Regions from separate parts of the Microbacterium sp. NPDC089320 genome, predicted to be linked through region 1. Evidence: riboswitches for the same ligand, from Rfam matches in the RefSeq annotation. Region 1 holds a riboswitch; the other holds the start of a gene.
What was found. A riboswitch is a leader RNA that binds a small molecule or an ion and turns the genes downstream of it on or off. The one in region 1 is predicted to bind thiamine pyrophosphate.
Positions count from the first base shown of each region.

Region 2: linked by a shared signal. The riboswitch ahead of thiM (hydroxyethylthiazole kinase) and the one ahead of AB0N61_RS14050 (ECF transporter S component) in region 1 are both predicted to bind thiamine pyrophosphate.

Region 1 covers NZ_JBFBGY010000004.1:453,866-462,034, forward strand. The annotation lists gene AB0N61_RS14035 (ABC transporter ATP-binding protein) at 1-740, shown strand, start outside; gene AB0N61_RS14040 (ABC transporter ATP-binding protein) at 737-2,980, shown strand; gene AB0N61_RS14045 (D-alanyl-D-alanine carboxypeptidase) at 3,092-4,555, opposite strand; TPP riboswitch at 4,638-4,747, shown strand; gene AB0N61_RS14050 (ECF transporter S component) at 4,741-5,397, shown strand; gene AB0N61_RS14055 (ATP-binding cassette domain-containing protein) at 5,394-6,854, shown strand; gene AB0N61_RS14060 (energy-coupling factor transporter transmembrane component T) at 6,851-7,648, shown strand; gene AB0N61_RS14065 (TerC family protein) at 7,876-8,169, shown strand, end outside.
Region 2 covers NZ_JBFBGY010000001.1:13,625-21,793, reverse strand. The annotation lists gene pheS (phenylalanine--tRNA ligase subunit alpha) at 1-798, shown strand, start outside; gene pheT (phenylalanine--tRNA ligase subunit beta) at 798-3,302, shown strand; gene AB0N61_RS00085 (DUF402 domain-containing protein) at 3,623-4,339, shown strand; gene AB0N61_RS00080 (NAD-dependent epimerase/dehydratase family protein) at 4,403-5,365, shown strand; TPP riboswitch at 5,388-5,481, shown strand; gene thiM (hydroxyethylthiazole kinase) at 5,472-6,320, shown strand; gene AB0N61_RS00070 (bifunctional hydroxymethylpyrimidine kinase/phosphomethylpyrimidine kinase) at 6,317-8,169, shown strand, end outside.

The DNA.
Region 1 (8,169 bases):
CACCCGGTTCGGTTGCGTTCGACGGCGTCGAGTTCACCTACCCGGGAGCCGACTCTCCCGTGCTCACGGGCATCAGCTTCGCGGCTGAGCCCGGTGAGACCGTGGCGATCGTCGGATCGACCGGCGCAGGCAAGACCACGCTCGTCTCCTTGATCCCGCGTCTCTTCGACGTGTCCGGAGGAGCGGTCTTCGTGGGCGGCACTGATGTCCGCGACGCCGACGTCGAGTCGCTCTGGGCGACCATCGGCCTCGTCCCGCAGCGTCCGTTCCTCTTCACCGGCACGGTGGCGTCGAACCTCCGCTACGGCCGAGAGGACGCGACCGATGAGGAGCTCTGGCACGCCCTTGAGATCGCACAGGGTCGGGACTTCGTCGAGGAGATGCCGCAGGGGCTCGAGTCGCGGATCACCCAGGGAGGCACCAACGTCTCGGGTGGGCAGCGTCAGCGTCTGGCGATCGCCCGCGCGATCGTCCGTCAGCCGAAGATCCTCGTGTTCGACGACTCGTTCTCAGCGCTCGACCTCACCACAGACGCACGGTTGAGGCAGGCGCTGTGGCGCGAGCTGCCGGAGGTGACCAAGATCGTGGTCGCGCAGCGTGTCTCGTCCATCACCGATGCGGACCGCATCGTCGTCCTCGAAGGGGGCACCATGGTCGGCGTCGGCACGCACGAGGAACTCCTGGAGACGAGCACGACCTATCGAGAGATCGTCGAATCGCAGCTGGGGGTGGACGCATGAGCGAGCAGGACGCTCCCCAGACCCGCCGAGGTCGCAAGGCCCGGGCGACCGACACGACCACTGCGGTCGAGCCGGAGCTGACCGAGGAAGAGAAGTACGAGGCAGAGCTCGCCGAGAAGGCGCGCCAGGACGGCGGCGGCTGGGACAGCGTCGCACCGGGCAAGGCCGACAACTTCGGCAAGAGCTTCAGTCGGATGATCGGGCTGCTCAAGCCGTCGGCCGTCTGGTTCGTCCTGGTGTCGATCGCCGGCGCGGTCGGCGTCGTGCTGACGGTCGCGGCACCGAAGGTGCTCGGCGAAGCCACGAACCTCATCTACAAGGGCTTCATCTCGGTGCAGCTCGGCCAGGCGAACGGGGACTTCCCCGGGTTCCCCGCCGGAACCCCGCAGGACGAGGTGGTCGCCGCGCTCCGTCAGGGCGGTCAGGACGACTTCGCCAATCAGGTCGAGGCCCTCGGCAGCTTCCAGGTCGGAGACGGCGTCGACTTCGACGCGCTTCGGGGCATCATCATCGCCGTGCTGGCGATCTACATCACCGCCGCGTTCCTCAGCTGGATCCAGGGCTACGTCATCAACGTCATCATGGTCCGCACCATGTGGCGTCTGCGCGAGCAGGTCGAGGCGAAGATCAACCGCCTGCCGCTGTCGTACTTCGACAAGGTGCAGCGCGGTGATCTGATCTCGCGTGTGACCAACGACATCGACAACATCACCCAGACCATGCAGCAGTCGCTGTCCGGCGCGATCACGGCCGTGCTCACAGTCGTCGGCGTGCTGGTGCTGATGTTCTCGATCTCCTGGCAGCTGGCTCTCGTCGCGCTCGTGGCACTCCCGCTCATGGGCGTGATCTTCGGCGTCATCGGTCCCCGCTCGCAGAAGGCGTTCGGCACCCAGTGGCGCAAGGTCGGACGACTGAACGCTCGCGTCGAAGAGGCCTTCTCCGGACACGCGCTCGTGAAGGTGTTCGGTCGGGAGCAGGACGCTCTCGCGAAGTTCCAGGGCGAGAACGAGGAGCTGTTCCAGGCCAGCTTCAAGGCGCAGTTCCTCTCCGGCATCATCATGCCGGCGATGACCTTCGTCGGCAGCCTCACCTACGTGGGCATCGCGGTGCTCGGCGGTCTCATGGTGGCCAACGGGCAGCTGCGTCTCGGAGATGTGCAGGCCTTCATCCAGTACTCGCAGCAGTTCACGCAGCCCCTGTCGGAGCTCGGTGGAATGGCCGCGGTCGTGCAGTCCGGCACGGCATCGGCGGAGCGGGTGTTCGAACTCCTCGACACCGAGGAGCAGGAGGCCGACGACGCCGATGCTCCGAAGCTCGTCGACGGCAAGGGCGTCGTGGAGTTCGAGAACGTCGCATTCTCGTACACTCCCGAGCGTCCGCTCATCACCGACCTCTCGTTCCGCGTCGAGCCCGGCCAGACGGTCGCGATCGTCGGACCGACGGGAGCGGGCAAGACCACGCTCGTCAACCTGATCATGCGGTTCTACGAACTGAACGGCGGGCGGATCCTGCTCGACGGTCAGGACATCTCCGAGGTCACGCGCGACCAGCTCCGGTCGCGCACGGGCATGGTCCTGCAGGACCCATGGCTGTTCGCCGGCAGCATCCGCGAGAACATCCGCTACGGTCGCTCGACCGCGACCGACGAAGAGGTTCTCGAAGCGGCGAAGGCGACCTATGTGGACCGCTTCGTTCACGCTCTCCCCGAGGGCTACGACACGGTGCTCGACGAGGACGCCTCGAACGTGTCGGCAGGCGAGCGTCAGCTGATCACGATCGCGCGAGCGTTCGTCGCCCAGCCCTCGATCCTGATCCTCGACGAAGCGACGTCGGCGGTCGACACCCGCACCGAGCTGCTGCTGCAGCACGCGATGGCGGCGCTCCGACAGGGGCGCACGTCATTCGTGATCGCGCACCGCCTCTCGACGATCCGCGATGCCGACCTCATCCTCGTGATGGAGCACGGAGACATCGTCGAGAAGGGCACGCACGACGAGCTCATCGCCGCGCAGGGCGCCTACTGGCGCCTGTACCAGTCGCAGTTCGAGCAGGCCGCAACCGACATCGACGCCGACGACGCGCTCACGGGAGCGACTCCCGTGGTCATCAGCGGCGACGCCGAAGAGGCAGCTGCCGCGGCACAAGTGGGGGTCTCGGTGGGCGCTCAGACGCCTACGGCCGAAGCCGCCGCTGCACAGGAGATCGTCGAACGACCCGACGCCGGGGGCTCACGCTCCTGAGCGCCGGAGCGCCGGAGCGCCGGAGCGTCCGAGCGCCACAACGCCCCGCCGTCCGAACACTCGGATGGCGGGGCGTTCTGTGTGCGCCGCGCTTGCGCGGAGCATGCAGCCTCAGCGTTGAGCCTCGGTGATGCCGAGGAGTTCGAGAGGGTGGGTCAGCCTCCACCACGGGCTCGGGGCATCGACGTCGTCGGCAAGTGACACAGACGTCGTCACGGTGTTCAAGGGACCCACGCTGGTCAACGTGCCCACTTGGTCGCCCGATTCGCGATTGTCGCCGAGCGCGAAGTCCGTCGAGGCCTCAGCGGTCGCACCATTCCAGAGCACCACGTCGGCATCCGCATCCGTGACGACATCGGTGGTCGCTCCCCACACCGTGGTGACGGTGCCGACGACCGTGCCGGCGGCGATGGCGGGAGTCTGCTGCTCCAATTCCGTCTCGACCTGCGTGAACAGCGATCGCGTTTCGGTGAGGCGCTGTGCATCATCGGCCTGACCGAGAACAGCGGCATACAGATGCACGGTCGTGTCGTCGACGGTGATGACTTTCGCGGTCAACAGATTCCAGCTGTCGCCGAGCGTGCCGGTCTTCACGCCGACCACGCCGGGGTCTGCCAGCATCCCGTTCGTGTTCACGACCGTGCCCGCGCCCGGGAGCTCGACGGACGGAGTGCCGACGATCCCGGCGAAGACCGGGTTCTGCATGGCCAGCTCGGCCAGCGCAACGAGCGACTCGGGCGTGGCCCGGTTGCGGTCGTCGAAGCCCGAGGGAGTGATGATCGTGATGTCGTCGAGACCGCGGTCACGCAGCCACACGGCAGCCGCGGCGGTGAATGCCGATGGCGAGCCCCAGATCTCCGCGGCAAGACGGTCGATGTAGTTGTTGGCGGATCCGAGCAGCGTCCCCTGCAGGAGCTGGAACTCGGTGAGAGTGCCGCCCACGGGCACATCGAGCGCTGATTGATCGGAGCGTCGGTAGTCCCAGTACGCGAGGTTGTCGGCCCGTGTGAACGAGAACTCCGGGCCCTGCTCACCGACGGCGAGGGGCATCTGCTCGAGCACCATCAGGCTGGAGACGACCTTGGTGACACTCGCGATCGCGGCGGCGTCGAGCGACGACGACGTCGTGCCGATGCCGCCGATTCCCACGGCTGCGCTTCCCTGGATGGGGAAGGCGATCGCGGCCGCGGGCGCGGTGACGGGAGTGAGGTCCACAGACTGGACCGTCGGAGCGACCTCGTGCAAAGGCCACAGCATGGCCGATCCGCCGTAGGTGCCGAGCAATCCGACGAGCACGCCCAGGGGCACGAGCACGCCGGGTCGGGCGATCGCCGGACGCAGGTGCGCTCCGGTCAGCAGAGCGTCGCTGCTCTCCACAGGCGGAATGTCGTCGAGAGCGTCGGTCGCGGGGTGCCGGGCCACGTCGATCGGATCGACCCACGTCAGGGGCGTTCCCCCGCTGTCGCCCTCGGCCCACTGTGCGGGGGGAGTCGCCTCAGGGGTGAAGATCGCAGAGGCGTCGTCATCCGCAGGAAGGGCGGAGGCGGTGGCCTCGGCGGCATCGGAAGCGGTCACCTCCTCACGGTACCGAACTCGTGCGGGGATCCGTGTCGCTGCACGTGGAGAAGACGCGGGTGTCGCCTCTGGGTAAGATCGTGCATACAACCACGGGAGTCCGGCGAGCCGGGCTGAGAGGGAGCGAATCGCGCTTCGACCGTCGAACCTGATCTGGGTCATGCCAGCGCAGGGAGGAGTCACAGATGAGTACATCCACGTCCGGATCCACCACGGGATCGGCATCGGCCACGCAGCCCTCGAGGGGCCTCGGCCGCCCCGAGCTCTGGCGCTGGCGAGTCGTCGACATCGTCGTCGCCAGCGTCATCGCCGTCGCGTGCGCCCTGATCTTCCTGCTGTGGAACGTCGGCTACGAGGTTCCGAGCAGCATCCTGAAGCCGCTGCTCCCCGGCGTGCAGGGCCTGCTCGCGGGCCCGTGGCTGATCGCGGGCGTGCTCGGCGCTCTGATCATCCGCAAGCCGGGCGCCGCGCTCTACACCGAGCTGGTCGCCGCGATCATCTCGGCACTCGTCGGCAACGCGTGGGGCCCACTCACGATCGTCTCGGGTCTTGTGCAGGGACTCGGCGCCGAGCTGGTGTTCCTCATCTTCCTCTACGGCGTCTGGCGGCTGCCTGTCGCGATGCTGGCGGGGGCCGGCGCGGGTCTCGCCTGCGGAATCAACGACCGCATCCTCTGGTACGCCGGCGCCGACACGCTCTTCACCAGCATCTATATCGTCTCGACGACCATCTCGGGTGCGGTCATCGCCGGGCTCGGAGCGTGGTTGATCGCCCGAGGGCTCGCCGCCACAGGAGCCCTCAGCCGGTTCGCCGCCGGCCGTGAGGTCACCGCACGGGTGTGAGCTCCGTCACGACGCCCGCCACCCTCGAAGCCCGCGGCTGGGGGTGGCGGTACGCGACACGGCTGCGGTGGGCGGTGCGCGACGTCGATCTGCGCATCGAGCCGGGGGAGCGCGTGCTGCTGCTCGGCGCCTCCGGCTCGGGGAAGTCGACCCTCCTGCAGGGCTTCGGCGGTGTTCTCGGCGGAGCCGACGAGGGCGAGACCCACGGTGCGCTGCTCGTCGACGGTGTCGCGCCCACCGCCGCCCGCGGTCGCGTCGGAATGGTCCTCCAGGATCCCGATACGCAGACGATCCTCGCGAGGGTCGGCGACGATGTCGCCTTCGGATGCGAGAACCTCGGTGTCCCCCGCGACGAGATCTGGCGGCGCGTGCGTGCGGCGCTGGATGCCGTCGAGCTCGATGTCGCACTCGATCGGTCGACGGCTGCGCTGTCGGGCGGCCAGAAGCAGCGTCTCGCTCTCGCCGGCGTGCTCGCGATGCGACCCGGCGCGATCCTGCTCGACGAGCCGACGGCGAACCTCGACCCCGAGGGTGTGCGCGACGTACGGGATGCCGTCGCCGCGGCCCTCGATATGACGGGCGCGACCCTCGTCGTCATCGAACATCGCATCGACGTCTGGCTGCCGCTCGTCACCCGGGTGATCGTGCTCGGAGCCGAGCCGGGAGGAACGGTCGTGCTCGCCGACGGCACCCCCGACGAGGTTCTCGGCGCACGGGGCGCGGAGCTCGCGGCATCCGGTGTGTGGGTCCCTGGGCACCCGCCCGCCCTTCCGCCCGCGCCCGCTCAGCGCCCGGGGGCGACGCTGCTCGAGACTCGCGGCCTCACCGTCGCTCGGCGACACGGGCTCGCCGTGGCCGGTCCGTTCGACGTCGACGTGCGCGCGGGCGAGGTGCTCGGCGTGACCGGAGCGAACGGCGCGGGGAAATCGACCCTCGGTCTCACGGTCGCCGGGCTGATCCCTGCCGAAGAAGGGCGGGTCGCTGCACTGCCCGCGCTCGCCGCCGGTGAGAAGCCCGACCCCTTCCGCTGGTCGTCGCGAGCTCTGCTCACGCGCATCGCATCGGTCATGCAGACGCCCGAGCACCAGCTGCTCGCCAAGACGGTGCGCGACGAGCTGTCGGTCGGGCCGAGGGCGTTGCAGCTGCCGGAGGCCGAGATCGCCGCCCGCGTCGACGACCTGCTCGAACGGCTGCGGCTCACCTCGCTCGCGGACGCCAATCCCTACACGCTGTCGGGCGGAGAGAAGCGGCGGCTCACGGTCGCTGCCGCCCTCGCCACCCGCCCCAGGATGCTGGTGCTCGACGAGCCCACGTTCGGTCAGGATGCGACGACCTGGGCCGAACTCGTCGGCCTGATCGCACGCCTGCGTGACGAAGGCACGGCGATCGTGGCGATCAGCCACGACGAGGCCGTGCTCGAGGCCCTGCACGCCCGACGCATCGAGGTGCGTGCATGATCGATCCGCTGACCGCCCGCATCGAGCGATCCGGTCCGATAGCCCCGCGCTCCGCCCTGGCAAAACTCGCCGCCGCACTGCTCATCGCCCTGCCTCTCGTGCTGACGATCGACGTCGTCTCGGCATCCGTCGCCCTGCTGCTCGAGATACCGCTGCTCGTTCTCGCGGGCCTCGGAGCCAAGGAGTTCTGGACGCGCACGGCCGTGCTGTGGATCGCAGCGCCGCTCAGCGCGGTCACGATCGCGCTCTACGGCGCGACCAGTGGAACCGTGCACGTCGAATGGCTGGTGATGCGCATCAGTGACGGCTCTCTCGCCCTCGCTGCGGCGACCGCCGTGCGCGTGCTCGCGATCGGCCTGCCCGCCGTGGTGCTCTTCGTCACGGTCGACCCCACCGACCTCGCCGACGACCTGGCGCAGCGAGTGAAGCTGCCGGCGCGTTTCGTCGTCGGCGCCCTCGCGGGGATGCGGATGCTGGGGCTGCTCGTCGACGACTGGCGTGCGCTGTCTCTCGCGCGGCGCGCGCGGGGGGTCGCGGACGAGGGGCGGGTCCGGCGTGCGTTCGGCATGGCGTTCGCGCTGTTCGTGCTCGCCATCCGTCGCGGATCCTCTCTCGCCACCGCCATGGAGGCGCGTGGCTTCGGAGGCACGACGCCTCGTTCGTGGGCGCGGGAGTCGACCTGGGACCGACGCGACACGGCACTCGTCGTCGTCGCGGCAGTGATCCCGATGGCGGCGATCTCGGCGGCGGTCGTCACGGGCGCGTGGAACTTCATCCTCGGCCCGACGGCTTGACGCGCGCCGCTCGCCCCGACGGCCTGACGACCCGCAGCATCCACTCAGCTTTCTCATAGGTGGAATGCCGGTGTATTCGCTACCATTCAATGAACCCAAGGGGAGTACTCCACCACGGGCGGCTCGTCATTACGGATGTCCCTGCATCCCGGGTCCCCGGTTCTCGTTCTCGAGAATGGAGAAGACCTTGGCGTCGACATCGTCACGCCTCGTCTCTGGAGACCCCTTTGAACATCACCCCCCTCGTGTGGATCATCACGATCGCCGTCACGATCGCCTTCTTCGTGTACGAGTTCTTCGCGCACGTGCGAAAGCCCCATGAGCCGACGATCGGCGAGTCCGCCCGGTGGTCGGCGTTCTACATCGGCCTCGCGCTGCTGTTCGGCGTCGGGATCGGCACCGTCTCGGGCTGGACGTACGGCGGTGAGTACTTCGCCGGCTACCTCACCGAGAAGGCGCTGTCGATCGACAACCTCTTCGTCTTCCTGATCGTGATGACCGGTTTCGCCGTGCCGCGCATC
Region 2 (8,169 bases), on a different contig from region 1:
AAGGAGGAGGAGCTCGCCGCCGCCGAGGTCGAGGCGCGCCTCGAGTCCGAGCGCCTCGACATCACGGCGATTCCCTCGCGGACGCGCGTCGGAGCGCGGCATCCGCTGACCCTGCTGAGCGAGCAGATCTCGGACATCTTTGTCGGCATGGGCTGGGAGATCGCGGAGGGACCCGAGCTCGAGCACGAGTGGTTCAACTTCGACGCCCTGAACTTCGATGTCGACCACCCTGCCCGCCAGGAGCAGGACACGTTCTACGTCGATCCGCCCTCGCGCCACCTCGTGATGCGCACGCACACGAGTCCCGTGCAGGTGCGATCGATGCTCGAGCGCGACGTGCCGATCTACGTCCTGTGCCCGGGCCGTGTGTACCGCACCGACGAGTTCGACGCGACGCACCTGCCCGTCTTCACGCAGTTCGAAGGACTCGTCGTCGACAAGGGCATCTCGATGGCGCATCTCAAGGGAACGCTCGACCACGTCGCGCGTCAGCTCTTCGGCCCCGAGGCCAAGACGCGCTTCCGCACGAACTTCTTCCCCTTCACCGAGCCCTCGGCCGAGCTCGACCTCTGGCACCCGACCTTCAAGGGCGGCGCGCGCTGGATCGAGTGGGGCGGCTGCGGCATGATCAACCCGAATGTGCTCCGTGCGGCGGGGATCGATCCCGATGTGTACAGCGGCTTCGCGTTCGGCATGGGTGTGGAGCGAGGACTCATGTTCCGCAGTGATGTGCAGGACATGCGGGACATGGCAGAGGGCGATGTCCGTTTCAGCGAGCAGTACGGGATGGTGGTGTGATGCGCGTCCCGCTTTCGTGGCTGCGTGAGTACGTCGATCTGGCAGCGGATGCGACGCCCGAAGACGTCCTCGCCGCGCTGGTGACGGTCGGATTCGAGGAGGAGGACGTCCACCGCTTCGAGATCTCCGGTCCCGTCGTCGTCGGACAGGTCGTCTCGCTCGAGGCCGAGCCGCAGTCCAACGGCAAGACGATCAACTGGTGTCAGGTGGATGTCGGCGAGGCGAACGGAGGAGTCCGCGGAATCGTCTGCGGTGCGCACAACTTCGTCGCGGGAGACAAGGTCGTCGTGACCCTGCCCGGAGCCGTGCTTCCCGGTCCGTTCCCCATCGCCGCGCGCAAGACCTACGGCCATGTCTCCGACGGCATGATCGCCTCGGCGCGAGAGCTGGGTCTCGGCGACGAGCACAACGGCATCCTCGTGCTGGCCGACCTCGGTATCGACGCTCCGGTCGGCACCGACGCCATCAGCCTGTTCGGACTCGACGATGTCGCGGTCGAGATCAACGTCACGCCCGATCGCGGATACGCGTTCTCGCTGCGCGGTGTCGCCCGCGAGTACTCGCACGCCACCGGGGCGCCGTTCCGCGACCCCGCCGAGCGCGACTTCGCCGAGCTCCAGCCGGGCACGGGTCACACGGCGATCGTGGATGACACAGCGCCCGTGCGCGGCCGCGTCGGGGCGAGCGAGTTCGTCACCCGCGTCGTCCGCGACGTCGACCCCTCCCGCCCCACTCCGCCGTGGATGATCGCGCGTCTGTCTCTCGCGGGCATGCGCTCCCTCGGCATCCTGATCGACATCACGAACTACGTGATGCTCGAACTCGGGCAGCCGCTGCACGGATACGACCTCGACAGGCTGTCCGGCGGCATCACGGTGCGCCGCGCGACCGCCGGTGAGAAGATGACGACTCTCGACGGTCAGGAGCGCTCGCTGCACGTCGAGGATCTCCTGATCACCGACGAGTCGGGTCCCATCGGTCTGGCCGGCGTGATGGGCGGCGGCACGACCGAGATGAGCGACACGACGCGCAACGTCCTGATCGAGGCCGCCACGTTCGACCCCGTCACGATCGCACGCACCGCGCGCCGGCACAAGCTGCCCAGCGAGGCCTCCAAGCGCTTCGAACGCGGCGTCGACCCGCTCGTGCCGTTCGTGGCCGCCCGCCGGGCCGCCGACCTGATGGTCGAGTTCGCCGGTGGCACGCTCACCGACGAGGGCGGCGCCCTGTTCGCCGAGGTCTTCGTCGCGGACATCGAGCTCCCGCGCGGATTCGTGCAGGGGCTCATCGGCGTCGACTACTCCGACGACGAGATCGTCGGCGCGCTCACGACCATCGGCGGTGAGGTCTCCGAGTCAGATGCCGGGTGGACCGTCATCCCGCCGACCTGGCGCCCCGACCTCACCGACAAGTGGTCTCTCGCCGAAGAGGTCGCTCGCATCCACGGTCTCGACCGGATCCCCTCGGTGCTGCCGACACCTCCGTCCGGCCGGGGTCTCACCGCACACCAGCAGGGTCGTCGCCGTGTCGCCGACGCGCTGGCGGCCGCCGGTCTCGTCGAGACGCCCTCATTCCCCTTCACGACCGAGGCCGAGAACGACCAGCACGGGTCGGCGTCGGGTGAGCATCTGCCCAGCATCCGGCTCGCGAACCCGCTCGACGGCTCCGCACCGTTCCTGCGTCGATCGCTGATCCCCGGCCTGCTGCAGACCGCGCACCGCAACATCTCGCGCGGCCTCACCGACCTCGCGCTGTTCGAGACGGGGGTCGTGTTCCTGCCCGAGCCCGGCGTCGAGTACGGCACCGACGAGGTGCCCCCGCTGGGTGTGCGTCCGTCGGACGAGACGCTCGCCGCGCTGAACGCGTCGATCCCGCCGCAGCACCGCCATGTCGCAGCGCTGTTCACGGGCAACGTCGTGGCCAAGCAGCCGGGACGCGCGGCGCAGCCGTACGGGCTCTCCGAAGCTCTCGACGCCGCCAGGGTCATCGCGGCGGCAGCCGGTGTCGACCTCGATGTGGTGCAGGGGCAGCGCGCGGCGCTGCACCCCGGACGCACGGGTGTGCTGCGCGTCGGTGATGTCGAGATCGGTTACGTCGGGGAGCTCCACCCCGACGTGGCTGCCGGCGCAGATCTTCCCGGTCGCGCCACCGTGCTCGAACTCGACCTCGACGGCATCCTCGCGCTCGGCGGCGCCCGTGCCGTCGCGGCCTCGCTGTCGACGTTCCCCGCTGCCACGCAGGACGTGTCGCTCGTGCTCGGAGCCGACGTGCCGGCGGGCGACGTGCGCGCTGCGCTCACCGAGGGCGCCGGCGCGCTTCTCGAGTCGATCCGCCTCGTCGACGACTACCGCGGAGAGGGCGTCCCAGAGGGACAGAAGAGCCTCACCTTCGCGCTGCGATTCCGCGCCGATGATCGCACCCTCACCGCCGCCGAGGCGACCGAGGCGAAGCTCGCCGGTGTCGCTGTCGCCGCCGAGCGCTTCGACGCGTCCCTGCGCGACTGACGGCGCGGCGGCGGCACTGATCCGCGCACGCGGACCGCACCCGAGTGGTGGGGGGGGGGGGGGGGGGGGGCGCGCCCCCCCCCCCCCCCCCCCCACCCCCCCCCCCCCCCCCCGCGCCGCCGCGCGCGGGGGGGGGGGGGGCGGGAGACCACGCCGCGCGGTGCGCGGGGCCGGGGCGGGGGTGCGGGGGGGGGGGCGTCACGCCCCGCCCGCCGCGGCCCCCCCGGGTGGGGGGGGGCCCGGGCCCGCGTCCCGCCACCAATACGACCGCCCCGCCGAGCCGAACGGAACTCGGCGCGGACGCCGGGTACCGTGTCGGAATGAGCATCCTTCCCCACAGCACGCCTGCGGCGGTTCCCGACGGCGTCCGGCCGATGGGGGAGGCGCCGTTCCTCGAGCCGGGCGACCAGATCTCCTGGCACTACCGCAAGCCCGGCTGGCAGCCCGGCGACGCGTCGACCATCACGCCGATGCGGGTTGTGCGCGACGATGAGCGGGGCCTGGTCGCCTGGCTGGCTCCCGGCACCCTCCAGGAGGGCCAGGGCACTCCCACGGGCGAGCGCATCCGCACGGTTCCGCTCGAGCGGCGATGGCTGGATCCGCGGACACGGATCGTCGAGGAATGGTGGGGCAACGGCATCCTCCGGATCGCACCGGCGGGAGTGGCTTGGTCGGTGTGGCTCTTCTGGAGCGACGTGAGCGGTCCGGAGTGGGAGTTCGCGGGGTGGTACGTGAACCTCGAGAATGCGCATCTGCGCACCGACCGCGACACGTACTCGTCGGATCACATCCTCGACGTCGAGATCGAGGCCGACGGCCGGGTGCACCTGAAAGACGAGGACGAGGTGATCGCGGCGGTCGAGCAGGGGCGCCTCACATCGGAACAGGCGGCCCAGATCGAACGACACGCGGACGCGGCGATCGAGTCCTTCCACGACGGCGACTGGCCGTTCGCGTCGGAATGGCGCGACTGGCGCCCCGATCCCTCCTGGACGGTGCCAGAACTCCCGGGCCTGACGGAACTGCGCTCGAGCTGACCTGGCATCCGCCATGAGCGGAAGGCTCTTCCCCTCGCCAGGCGAAGATGATGGCATGGGGTCATGACGGATGTTCTGATCCTCGGCGGCACCGGCTGGCTGTCCGGACGCATCGCCCGTCGGCTGCTCGTGAGCGGCTCGACCGTGATGTGCCTCGCTCGGGGAGGGCGCCCGTCTCCGGAGGGGGCGAGCCTGGTGCTGGCCGATCGCGACGGTGAGGATGCCTATGACGCGGTCTCGGGTCGCGACTGGGACCACGTGATCGACGTCTCGTCGAATGCGGCCCATGTCGCCGCCGCCGTCGCGTCGCTCGGCGACCGAGCCCATCGATGGACCTACGTGTCGTCGATGTCGGCGTACTCCGACGATGACACGGTCGGCGCAGACGAGACGGCGGCGCTGCATGCGCCGGCCGAGACGGCCGACGACGAGTACGGTCGGCAGAAGGTGGCTGCCGAGAACGCCGTCCGCGCTCTCGGCGATCGCGCCCTGATCGTGCGCCCCGGATTGATCGTGGGCGAGGGCGACCCGAGCGATCGCTTCGGATACTGGGCCGCTGCGTTCCTGCGCGCCGAGGACGCCCCTGTGCTGCTCCCGCCCGTCGAGGGGCGGGACGTGCAGGTGATCGATGTCGAGGATCTGGCGGAGTTCATCGCGACGACGACGGTGACCGGCGTGATCAACACGATCGGCGATCGGTGCCGGCTGGGCGACGTCCTCGACGCCGTGCGCCGCCGTGCCGGACACCGCGGGGACACCGTGACGGCAACGGATGAGTGGCTCGTCGAGAAGGGCGTGGCCTACTGGGCAGGGGAGCGATCGCTGCCGCTGTGGCTGCCGAGCGGGATGTCGGGATTCATGACGAGATCGAACGCGCGCTACCACGCGGCCGGAGGCAGGCTGCGTCCGCTCGACGAGACGATCGCCGCGGTGGTCGATGACGAGCAGGCCCGCGGCGTCGACCGCGAGCGCCGGGCCGGACTGACCCGCACCGATGAGATCGCACTGCTGCAGCTGCTCGACTGACCGCGGGCATCGCTAGACTGCGAGCAGTGACACGGGGTGCCGCATCCGCGGCTGAGAACAGACCCGTCGAACCTGATCTAGTTCGTACTAGCGAAGGGATGTCGCAATGAGCGATCGTCTGCGTCCGGATTCCGAATCGACCTTGGCTGCCTCGGCCGCTGAGCTGCTGGCAGGGCTGCGCGACAGTCCGCCTCTGACCCACTGCATCACCAACAGCGTCGTCACGGGTTTCACCGCCAACGTGCTGCTCGCCCTGGGCGCGGCGCCGGCGATGGTCGACATCGTCGGTGAGGCGGGTGTGTTCGCCGGGGTGGCCTCGGGGCTGCTCATCAACCTCGGAACGCCGACTCCGGAGCAGCGAGCGGCCGGCCTCGAAGCGGCGGCAGCAGCAGCCGCCGCCGGCACGCCGTGGGTGCTCGATCCCGTCGCGATCGGCGCGCTGCCGGTGCGCACCGCTCTCGCCCATGAGCTGGCCGACGCGGGCCCCACGGCGATCAGGGGGAACGCCTCAGAGATCCTCGCCCTCGCAGGTCGCAGCGCAGGAGGACGCGGTGTCGACGCGACGGACACGACCGATGCCGCGGCCGATGCGGCGCTCTCGCTCGCCTCGCGGCACGGTTCGGTCGTCGCGGTGTCGGGACCGGTCGATCTGGTCACGGATGGTGTGCGGCTGCTGCGCATCGCCAACGGCCATGAGCTGCTCACCCGGGTCACGGGCGGCGGATGCGCCTTGGGTGCCGTCATGGCGGCGTTCCTCGGCGAAGCACGCTCCACCGCCGTCGATCCGCTCACCGCGGTCGCGTCGGCGAGCCTGGTCTACACGATCGCCGCGGAGCGTGCCGCGGCGCAGGCCTCGCTCCCGGGCAGCTTCGCGGTCGCGCTGCTCGACGCGCTCGCCGCCGTGCAGCCGGAAGACCTGGCTGTTGCCGCGCGTGTGCGGGAGCACGCGCTGTGATCGCCGACCTCTCGCTCTATCTCGTCACGGATCCCGTCCTCTGCGGTGAACGGGGCGTCGCTGAGACGGTGCGACTCGCCGTCGAAGGTGGCGTGCGCATCGTCCAGCTGCGCGACAAGGACGCGACGGATGCCGAGACCGCCGATCAGCTGATCGAGCTCTCGCGAGTGATCGACGGCCGTGCTCTGCTCGTGGTGAACGACCGCATCGATGCGGCGATCCTCGCTCGCGCCGGGGGAGCGCGGGTCGACGGCGTGCACCTCGGGCAGGGCGACGCATCGGTGCTGGGGGCACGTGAGCGCCTCGGACCCGAGGCGATCATCGGATTGACGGCCAACACGCCTGAGCATCTCGCCGCGGTGTCGGCGCTGCCCACCGGAACGGTCGACTATCTCGGCGTCGGCGTCATCCGTCCCACCACCACCAAGCCGGACCACCCGCCGGCCCTGGGATTCGACGGCTTCCGCGCGCTCGCCGCGATGGCGGGGCTGCCCTGCGTCGCCATCGGCGGCGTGGACGTCGACGACATCGAGCATCTTCGCGATGCGGGAGCGGCAGGGCTCGCGGTGGTCTCCGCCATCTGCGCCGCCGCCGACCCGACGCGCACGGCCCGGGAATTCCTCCGCAGGTGGCGGGCATCGGGTACGCCTCGTGTGCTCAGCGTCGCGGGGAGCGACCCGTCAGGCGGGGCGGGGATCCAGGCCGATCTCAAATCGATCGCCGCGAGCGGCGGCTATGGCATGGCTGTCGTCACGGCGCTCACGGCGCAGAACACCAGGGGAGTGCGCGCGGTGCACGTGCCTCCTGCGGAGTTCCTCCGTCAGCAGCTCGACGCGATCTCGGACGACATCGTCATCGATGCGGTGAAGATCGGGATGCTGGCCACCGCGGACGTGATCGACACGGTCGCCTCGTGGCTCGACGCCGTCCGTCCGCCGATCGTCGTGCTCGACCCCGTCATGGTCGCGACCAGTGGCGATCGGCTGCTCGACGAGGATGCCGAGCGTGCACTCCGCGGGCTCCTCGATCGCGCGCATGTCGTGACGCCCAACCTCGCAGAGCTCGCCGCGCTCACCGATCGTCCTGTTGCGGGATGGGACGACGCACTGGAGGCCGGGGCCGCGCTGTCCGCCCGGACCGGTGGGGCGGTGCTCGTCAAGGGAGGGCATCTCGGCGGCGACGACGTTCCGGACGCGCTGATCGATGTGTCCCGGGGCGTGAGACGCGGGTACCCCGGGGCGCGCATCGCGACGCGCAACACGCACGGCACCGGATGCTCCCTGTCGTCGGCCCTGGCCACTCGCCTCGCCGCAGGGGAGTCTCCCGTCGACGCGGTGGATTCGGCGAGGACCTGGCTGCGGGAATCGCTGAGGCACAGCGATGCGCTCGACGTCGGGCGCGGGCACGGCCCCGTGAACCACTTCGGCGGGCTCTGGCGACGAGGGGGACTCGCGCCCGCACCCGAGCATGCCGATCTGCGCGACCGGTGGTGGGATCACATCGCCGCCGTGCGGGCCGATGTCGACGAGCTGCCCTTCATCCGTGCCCTGGCAGACGGCACTCTCGACCGCGAATGGTTCCTGTTCTACCTGCGACAGGATGCGCTGTACCTGCGCGAGTACTCCCGAGTGCTCGCCGCGGCCGCGCGGATCGCGCCCACACCGCACGAGCAGGCGTTCTGGGCGCACTCGGCGCACGGGGCGATCGCGGGAGAGCTCGAGCTCCACGCTTCGTGGCTGACACCGGGCGCGGGGGTGGCGGCCGCGACGTCCATCGCCGATCCTGCGCCGGCGACGGTCGCATACCTCGACCACCTCCGCTCGGTGGCCTTCGGCGGGGACTACGCCGA